2 regions of the Terrabacter sp. C0L_2 genome follow, and region 2 is predicted to be linked to the other one. Evidence: riboswitches for the same ligand, from Rfam matches in the RefSeq annotation. Region 2 holds a riboswitch; the other holds the start of a gene.
The links. A riboswitch is a leader RNA that binds a small molecule or an ion and turns the genes downstream of it on or off. The one in region 2 is predicted to bind cobalamin.

Region 1 (3,973 bases), 2.3 Mb from region 2:
ACCCGCTTCGGCTTAGAGTGTGCACGTGTTCGGACGCAAGAAGACCCTCAACGACGAGCTCGCCACCACGGTCACGACCGACCCGGCGCGCCCCGGTGCCAAGAACCGGCCCACGCCCAAGCGGCGCGAGCAGGAGGCCCTCAACAAGCGTCCGCTCATCGTCACCGACCGCAAGGCGGCCGGAGCGCAGGACAAGGCGGCCCGCCGTGAGGCGATGGCCAAGCAGCGGGCCGGCATGATGACGGGCGAGGAGAAGTACCTCCCCGCCCGCGACAAGGGCCCCCGCCGCCGCTTCATCCGCGACACGGTCGACGCCCGCTGGAACATCGGCGAGTTCATGCTGCCGATCATGCTCATCGTGCTGCTGCTCAGCTTCGTGCGCACCAACTGGGCGCTGCTCCTGGTCTTCGTGCTCGTCTACGGCCTCATCCTCGTGGCCATCGGCGACGCCGTGCTGATGTGGCGCCGGACGCGTCGCAAGGTCGAGGACAAGTTCGGCGGGGCCGAGAAGGGCGACGCGTGGTACGCGATCATGCGCGCCTTCCAGATGCGCCGCACCCGCATGCCGAAGCCGCAGGTCGCCCGCGGCGAGCACCCGGCCTGAGCCTCTCTGCTTGAGGCTGTCCGCCGGGCCGAGCCCCAGGCTCAGCCCTGGAGCTCGGCGAACGACAGCGGCGCCCGCGTTACGGCGTACGTCGCGAAGTAGAGCTTGTCGACCGACCCGTCCGCTGACCGGACGACCTCGAGGACCTCGCCCCGCTCGCGACCGGCCACGGCCCGGAAGCGGTCTGCTCCCTCGGCGGCGTAGCGCGTCTCGGAGAGCGGCTCGTCGTCGGACAAGCGCGACCACAGCTCGCCGTCGCGGACGAAGAACGTGATCGGCGACCCCTCGGACCACCACAGGCCGAGCAGCTCCGCGAGGGCCGGCTGCTCCACCTCGGGCACCCACGCCGCGGCGAGAGTGGGCTCGGCCTCGACGACGGCCTCGACGAGGTCGGTGGCGAGCCCGAGCGTCAGCGCTCCGGACGTCGCGTTGGCGAAGACGACGGCGCCGACACCGTCCGCCCGCCGCACTCGCAGGCCGGTGAGGAAGCCCGGCATCGCGCCCCCGTGCCCGACGTAGACGCGGTCGCCGCGTCGGCCCATGCCGAAGCCGAGGCCGTAGGCGCCGCTCCAGCCGTCGACGTCGGTCATGATGAGCGGCCGGCACATCTCCTCGACCGTCTCGGGACGCACGACCCGGTCGTCGGGCCGCGCGACGTAGGCGGCGTAGCGAGCCATGTCGGCGACGCTCGACCACAGCCCGCCGAGGGGAGCCGTCGCGCCCAGGCTGAAGAGCGGCTCCTCGCGCGCGGTGCCGGCATAGGGGTCGACCTGGTAACCGAGGGCGCGATCGTCGGCGGGGGCGAGCCCGGTGCGGGTCAGCCCCAGCGGCTCCAGCACCCGCTCGCGCACGACGTGCTCCCACTCCTGTCCGGTGACGCGCTCGACGACCGCACCGAGCAGGCCGTAGGCGAGGTTGGAGTAGTGGAAGGCGTGGTGCCCGGGGAGCACCTGCTCGGCCTGCTCGACCCCGGCGAGGAACTCCTCGCGCTCGGGCGCCTCGAGGCTCTCCCAGATGTTGCCGACGGGCTCGCGCTGCAGGCCGGAGGCGTGGGCGAGCATCTGCCGCACGGGAACCCGGCCATGCCTTGTGCCCGGCAGGTACGTCTCGAGCGTGTCGTCGAGCGACAACCGGCCCTCGTCGCGCAGCGACATGACGGTCAGCGCCGTGAACGTCTTGGTCACCGAGCCGATCATGAACTGCGTGTCGTCGGTCGCCGGGGCAGGGCGGGTCCCGAGACGGGCGGACCCCACGTGCGCCGACCAGACGAGGTGTCCGTCCCGGACGACGCCGACGCTGACGCCGGGCGAGCGCCACGAGCGCTGCGCCGTCACGACGCGCGCGAGCAGGTCCCGCTCCAGCCCGGCCGACAGGCCCGTGCCGGTCGTGCCGGTCGCGGACGCGCTCACTCCGCCGCCCGGAGGCTCATCGGGCCGTAGACGACGGCGTCGTTCTCGCGCAGCGTGACGGCCTCGACCCCGGCGTCGAGCAGCTCACGCCACGACTCCCCGAGGTAGCTCTCGGCGTCGCTCTGGGTCGGGAAGCCCGTGGTGGTCAGGCCCTCCCCCTCCATCGGGTTGCCGTGGGCGTCGAGGAACAGCCAGGACCAGTCAGCGCTCATGCCGACACCCTAGTTGGCTGCTCGTTTGACGGGCGGCCGCCCGCCGTGCGACGGTTCGCCTTACCCGAAGGACGATGGGGCAAGCCGGTGAGACTCCGGCGCTGACCCGCAACCGTGAAGCCACTCCCTGCCGCCAGCCGGCCCTGGGTGACCAGTCGGAAAACCCGCGTCCTACCGGCTCCTTTGTCAGTCTGTCGTGGAATGCGGACCGGAGTCACCCCGCCGGGCCGGCGTCAGCCAGCAGACCCGACATGGTGTCCGACCGCGAGGAGGAAACCGTGTCCCTTGTCCGTCGTGCCCCGTTCCGGGTCGTCCTCGTCGCGCTCGTCGCGGCGGCGCTGTCCGCCCTGACGGTCGCGCCCGCCCAGGCCGCCGCCTACCGCTACTGGGGCTTCTACCAGCTCGCCGACGGCGCGTGGACCTTCGCGCAGAAGGGCCCGGACCAGACGGTCCCCAAGGACGGCAGCGTGGACGGCTGGCGCTTCGCCGTCGCCGACGAGGCCTCGACCCGCTACCCGCGCGCCGTGCTCACCTTCGACCAGGTCTGCGGCAGCACGCCGGCCGAGGCGGGCAAGAAGCGCGTCGGTCTCGTCGTCGACTTCGGCCGCCCGGCCGACGCCGCCGACGGCGCGACCCCGCCCGAGCCCAAGGCGCTGTGTGCCGTCGTCGCCGCGGACGCCACGAGCGCGGCCGTGCTCGCCACCGCCGGCGACGTGCGCACCGAGAAGGGCCTGGTCTGCGGCGTCGCCGGCTACCCGACGACCGACTGCGGCGGAGCAGTCAAGGAGGTCTCCCCCGAGGCCAAGGCCGCCGACCAGCCCGTGACCATCGCGGCCCCGGCGAGCACCCCCTCCGCAACCCCGTCAGCGGGAGCGACCACCCCCGCGGCAGCCACGGCCGGCGACGTCACCACGACGCCGGCGTCGGGCACCTCGGGTGGGACGGTGGCGGCATACGTCATCGCCGGCCTGGTCCTGCTCGCCCTCATCGGCTACCTGCTCGTGCGGTCGCGGTCGCGCGCCCGGCAGGACGGCTGAGGAGCACCGGCCAGCGTGACGCGGCCCCGGCACAAGGCCCGCCTCCAGCACCCCGCAGCCTGGTGGCTGTGGGGTCTGGGGCTCGCCACGGCCGCGTCGCGCACGACCAACCCGGTCCTGCTGCTCCTCGTCATCGGGGTCTGCGTCCTCGTCGTCTCCGAACGCCGTGACCCCGCGACCGTCAACCCGCTGCCGGCCTTCCTCGTCATCGGCGCGGTCGTCGTCGCCTTCCGCGTCGTCATGACCGCGCTGCTCGGCAACGGGATCGTCGGCGAGACGGTCGTGCTCACCCTGCCCAGCGTCCCGCTGCCGGACTGGGCGGCCGCCGTGCGCATCGGCGGCACCGTCACGCTCGAGTCGCTGCTGTATGCCGCGTACGACGCCCTGCGTCTCGCCGCGGTCCTCGCGTGCCTCGGGGCGGCCAACGCGCTCGCGAGCCCGCGCCGCCTGCTGCGCTACCTCCCCGCCACGCTCTACGACGTCGGGACGGCTGTCGTCGTGGGCCTGACGTTCGCGCCGCAGCTGCTCACCGACGCCCGCGACGTGCGCGCTGCGCGCACCCTGCGCGGCCGCGACGGCCGTGGCCTGCGGGAGATGGCGCGCCTCACGGTGCCCGTGCTCGAGACGGCGTTCGAGCGCTCGCTCGGCCTGGCCGCGTCGATGGAGTCCCGGGGCTACGGTCGCGCGGTCCGGTCGACCACGACGAGCCGT
Region 2 (3,973 bases):
CTGCCGGTCTCGCGGTGCAGCTCGGCGAGGGTCTCGACCGCGGTCTGCTCGCCGATGCGCCACTTCGCGCTCTTGACGAACTGGAACACCCCGACCGACCAGCCCTGGTTCCAGCCGCGCAGCGCGAGACCGAAGGCCGCGGTCGACTTGCCCTTGCCGTCGCCGGTGTTGACGATGACCAGCGGCCGGTTGCGTCGCTGGCGGGTGGTCAGGCCGTCCTCGGGGACGGTCGTCGGCTGCCCGCGCATCAGGCGGCCCGCCCGGTGCTCGCCCGCGCCGCGTCGACGATGGCGGAGGCCGCGAGCTCGCCGACGGCCAGGTGCTCGGCACCGAGGTGCTCGGCGAGACGGGCGGCGAGCCCGAGGCGGAAGCGCCCCGACTCGCAGTCGACGACGACGCTCTCCACGCCCTCGTGCCGCAGCACCCCCGCGGTGCGAGCAGCCCGCGCCAGCGCATCGGGGCCGCTCGTGGCCCGGCCGTCGGTGACGACGACGAGCAGCGCCCGCCGGTTCGGGTCGCGCAGCCGCTCCACCCGCAACGTGTCGTATGCCGTCTCGAGCCCTTCCGCGAGCGGCGTGCGTCCGCCGTGGGCGAGGTCGCGCAGCCGCCGGGCCGCGATGTCGATTGAGCCGGTCGGGGGCAGGGTGAGCTCGGCGCCCGCGCCGCGGAACGTCACGAGGCCCACCTTGTCGCGGCGCTGGTAGGCGTCGAGGAGCAACGAGAGCACGGCTGACTTCACCGCCTCCATGCGCTTGCGCGCGGCCATCGAGCCGGACGCGTCGACGCAGAGCAGCACGAGGTTGGACTCGCGGCCCTGGAGCACCGACCGGCGCAGGTCGCCGGGGAGCACGCGCAGCCGGTGCGTGTCCCGCCGGCGCGAGGCGGCGGCACGGATCGTCGCCGGCAGGTGGACCGGTCCGGTGCGGGCGCTCGTCGAGCCGACCCGCCGCCCGGTGCTCGTCAGGGCTGCCGAGCGGCGACCGGGGTCGCCGTGGCCGATGCCCTTGGCGCGCAGCAGCCTCGCGCGGTAGGGATCGTCCGCGGCACTGACGCCGGCCGTCGCGGGCGCGCCGGCGGGAGCCTCCGTCGGCGCTGTCCCACCGTCGTCGCCCCGGTCGCCTCCGTCGGCCCGCTGCGGCTGCTCGTCCGACGTGCTCGGCTGCGCCTCGCCGTCGGTCCCGCCTTCGCCGTCGCCCTTGTCGTCGCCCGGATCGCGATCAAGGTCGGGATCGGGGTCGGGCTCCGGCTCGTCGTCGCCGAGCAGCTGGTCGAGGAGGTCCTCGTCGAGGCCGGGGGAGTCGAAGGGGTTGCGCCGGCGGCGGTGCGGCAGGGCCAGGCGCGCCGCGGCGCGGACGTCGGCGACGGTGACGCTCGTGCGCCCGGACCAGGCGGCGTGGGCGACGGCGGCGCGAGCGGTGACGATGTCGGCGCGCAGTCCGTCCACCTCGAACCCGGCGCAGACGGTGGCGATCTTCGTCAGCATCGCGTCGGTCAGGGTCACGGCGCCCACGCGTGAGCGCGCGTCGGCGATGCGTCGGCGCAGTGCCTCCTGGTCGTCCTCGAACCGGGCCACGAAGGCAGCCGGGTCGCCGTCGAAGGCCAGCCGACGGCGTACGACCTCGGCGCGCAGCGCGGGCTCCCGAGGGGCGGCGACCTCGACGGTCAGCCCGAACCGGTCGAGCAGCTGCGGGCGCAGCTCGCCCTCCTCGGGGTTCATCGTGCCGACGAGCACGATGCGGGCCGCGTGCGACACCGAGACGCCGTCGCGCTCGACGGTGTTGCGGCCCATCGCCGCGGCGTCGAGCAGCAGGTCGACGAGGTGGTCGTGGAGCAGGTTCACCTCGTCGACGTAGAGGATGCCACGGTTCGCGGCCGCCAGCAGGCCGGGCTGGTAGGCCGTCTCGCCGCGTCCCAGCGCCCGCTCGAGGTCGAGCGACCCGACGACGCGGTCCTCGGTCGCGCCGATCGGCAGCTCGACCAGGCGTGCGGGGCGCCGGTCGATCCCGGAGTCGTCGGCGTGGGGACCGTCGGGGCACCCGGCGCCGTCACCCGGCGCGCAGCCGAAACGGCAGCCGGCCACGACCTGCTGGTGCGGCAGCACGGCAGCGAGGCCGCGCACCATGGTCGACTTCGCCGTGCCCTTCTCGCCGCGCACGAGGACGCCGCCGACATCCGGCGAGACCGCGGTCAGGACGAGCGCCAGGGCCAGGTCTTCCGAGCCGACGACCGCCGAGAAGGGGAAGGTGTCAGGTGGGGAGTCCTGCCGGACAAGGGTTTTCGAGTCGTTCGAGCCGTCGCGCATAGGACTGCGAGCCTCCTGCGGGTGCCTCGCCCGCGTCGGTGGACCGGACGCGCCCGGCGGGCGCGACCAGCGACGGGAGATGCCCTGGCTTCCCCCGACCGGGTGGTCTGAGGTTCACAGTGGCGGGACCGCTCCGGATTTGCACCGGATTCCTCTCCAGTCGCCATCGCGCAGTCTGCCAGACGACGGGCGGCGCGGCGCGGCGGTGTCAGCCCTGGCGGTCGGGTCGAGGGCGGTCGGGTCCACGGCGGTCGCCGATGATGCGGACCTGCAGGCGCGGCGACCGGGCCTCCAGCGACCACCGGGGCACGTACCAGCGCGGCGCAGGGAGGAAGAGGCCGCCCCACAGGCTGATGACGAGCCCGACGAGCAGGAGCGGGACGAACGCGAGCGCGCCCTTCTGGGCCCCGTCGTCGTAGCCGCGCAGCCCGGCGGTCGCTGCGAGCACGAGCGCGACGCCCGGCAGCCAGAAGAGGATCGCGGACTCCTGGAGGCGGTCGTTCACCCACCAGCGGGCCGCGTCGGTGCGGCCCAGGCGCGACCAGACGACGAGTCCGAGCAGGGCCACGGCGACGACCACGAGGGCGTAGTCCACGAGGAGCCCTGCGGACCGGTCGAGTGCACCAGGGACGACGCCCGTGCGGTGCATGACCATCGCCCCTGTCGTGTCGTCGGCGAGGGCGATCCTACGCGCGGCGGTGCGCGGGCAGCGTCGCGACGAGCGACTCCCAGATGCTCTCCGCCGACGTGCCGGTCAGGACCGGCGCGTGGGGGTAGCCGTCGACCCGCAGCAGGCCCGCCGGGGTGTCGAGCCAGCTGAGCTGCTCGGTCTGCGTGCTGCCCGTCCGGCTGTCCGCGACGTCGACGACGCACAGTCGCCACGCCCCCGTCAGGAGGCTCTGCGCGACGTCCGGCCACCGACCGGCCGCCCTCGCGACGTCGGCCGCGGGCCTCGGGCGGTCCGACGGCGCGGGACCCACGAGCGCGTCCAGGTCGCTGCGGTCGACGGGGCCTGCACGGCCTTCGAGCAGGGGGCGCGGCTGCAGCATCGTGAGCCGGGCGACGGTCGCGGGCAGGAACGCGACGTCGACGTCGACGAGGTCGATCCCCTGCGCCCCGAGGTCGACGACGATCGTGCTGGTGCGGTCGACCCAGCCGTGGTGCAGCAGGACCGAGGCCGGGGTGCCGACCTCGACCGCCACCTGGGCATGGGGGTCCGCGCCGGAGTCGAGGCGCGCGAGCGCGTCCGCCACGTCGGCTTGCGTGCCGAGGCCGCGGCGTCCCGGGGACGCGTCGCAGTGCGGCGCGCCTGACTCGCGCGCAGCCGTGGTCGAGAAGTTCGTGTGCATGCTGACTGGCCCCGTCCCCCAGGGATATCTCCGTGACGGCCCACCCCCCAGTGGACCCGGAGCCCATCATGGAGGATGTAGTCGCCCCTGCGGCGCGAAACGGACATCTCGTTTTGCCGAGAGGTTCACGCCGGGACGGCAGGAGCAGCGTCCGCAACACCCGGCTAGGGTCACCGGCGTGGCTTCGATCCAGGACGCGAGCAGCATCGACGGTGCGGTGACGGCGGGCCGTCCACCGGTGCTCGAGGTGGTCGGGGTCGGCGCGTCGGGGGTCGACTCGCTGGATGCCACGTGCCGGCGGCTGGTCGACGAGGCCCAAGTC

Region 1: linked by a shared signal. The riboswitch ahead of U5C87_RS16720 (SCO2322 family protein) and the one ahead of U5C87_RS06225 (VWA domain-containing protein) in region 2 are both predicted to bind cobalamin.

Annotation. Positions count from the first base shown of each region.
Region 1 is NZ_CP143557.1:3,627,749-3,631,721, forward strand. Features, by position in the region: gene U5C87_RS16705 (DUF3043 domain-containing protein) at 26-604, shown strand; gene U5C87_RS16710 (serine hydrolase domain-containing protein) at 646-2,013, opposite strand; gene U5C87_RS16715 (hypothetical protein) at 2,010-2,225, opposite strand; cobalamin riboswitch at 2,260-2,411, shown strand; gene U5C87_RS16720 (SCO2322 family protein) at 2,504-3,262, shown strand; gene U5C87_RS16725 (energy-coupling factor transporter transmembrane component T) at 3,278-3,973, shown strand, end outside.
Region 2 is NZ_CP143557.1:1,332,779-1,336,751, forward strand. Features, by position in the region: gene cobO (cob(I)yrinic acid a,c-diamide adenosyltransferase) at 1-248, opposite strand, end outside; gene U5C87_RS06225 (VWA domain-containing protein) at 248-2,302, opposite strand; cobalamin riboswitch at 2,360-2,485, opposite strand; gene U5C87_RS06230 (hypothetical protein) at 2,511-2,957, opposite strand; gene U5C87_RS06235 (hypothetical protein) at 2,989-3,651, opposite strand; gene cbiE (precorrin-6y C5,15-methyltransferase (decarboxylating) subunit CbiE) at 3,830-3,973, shown strand, end outside.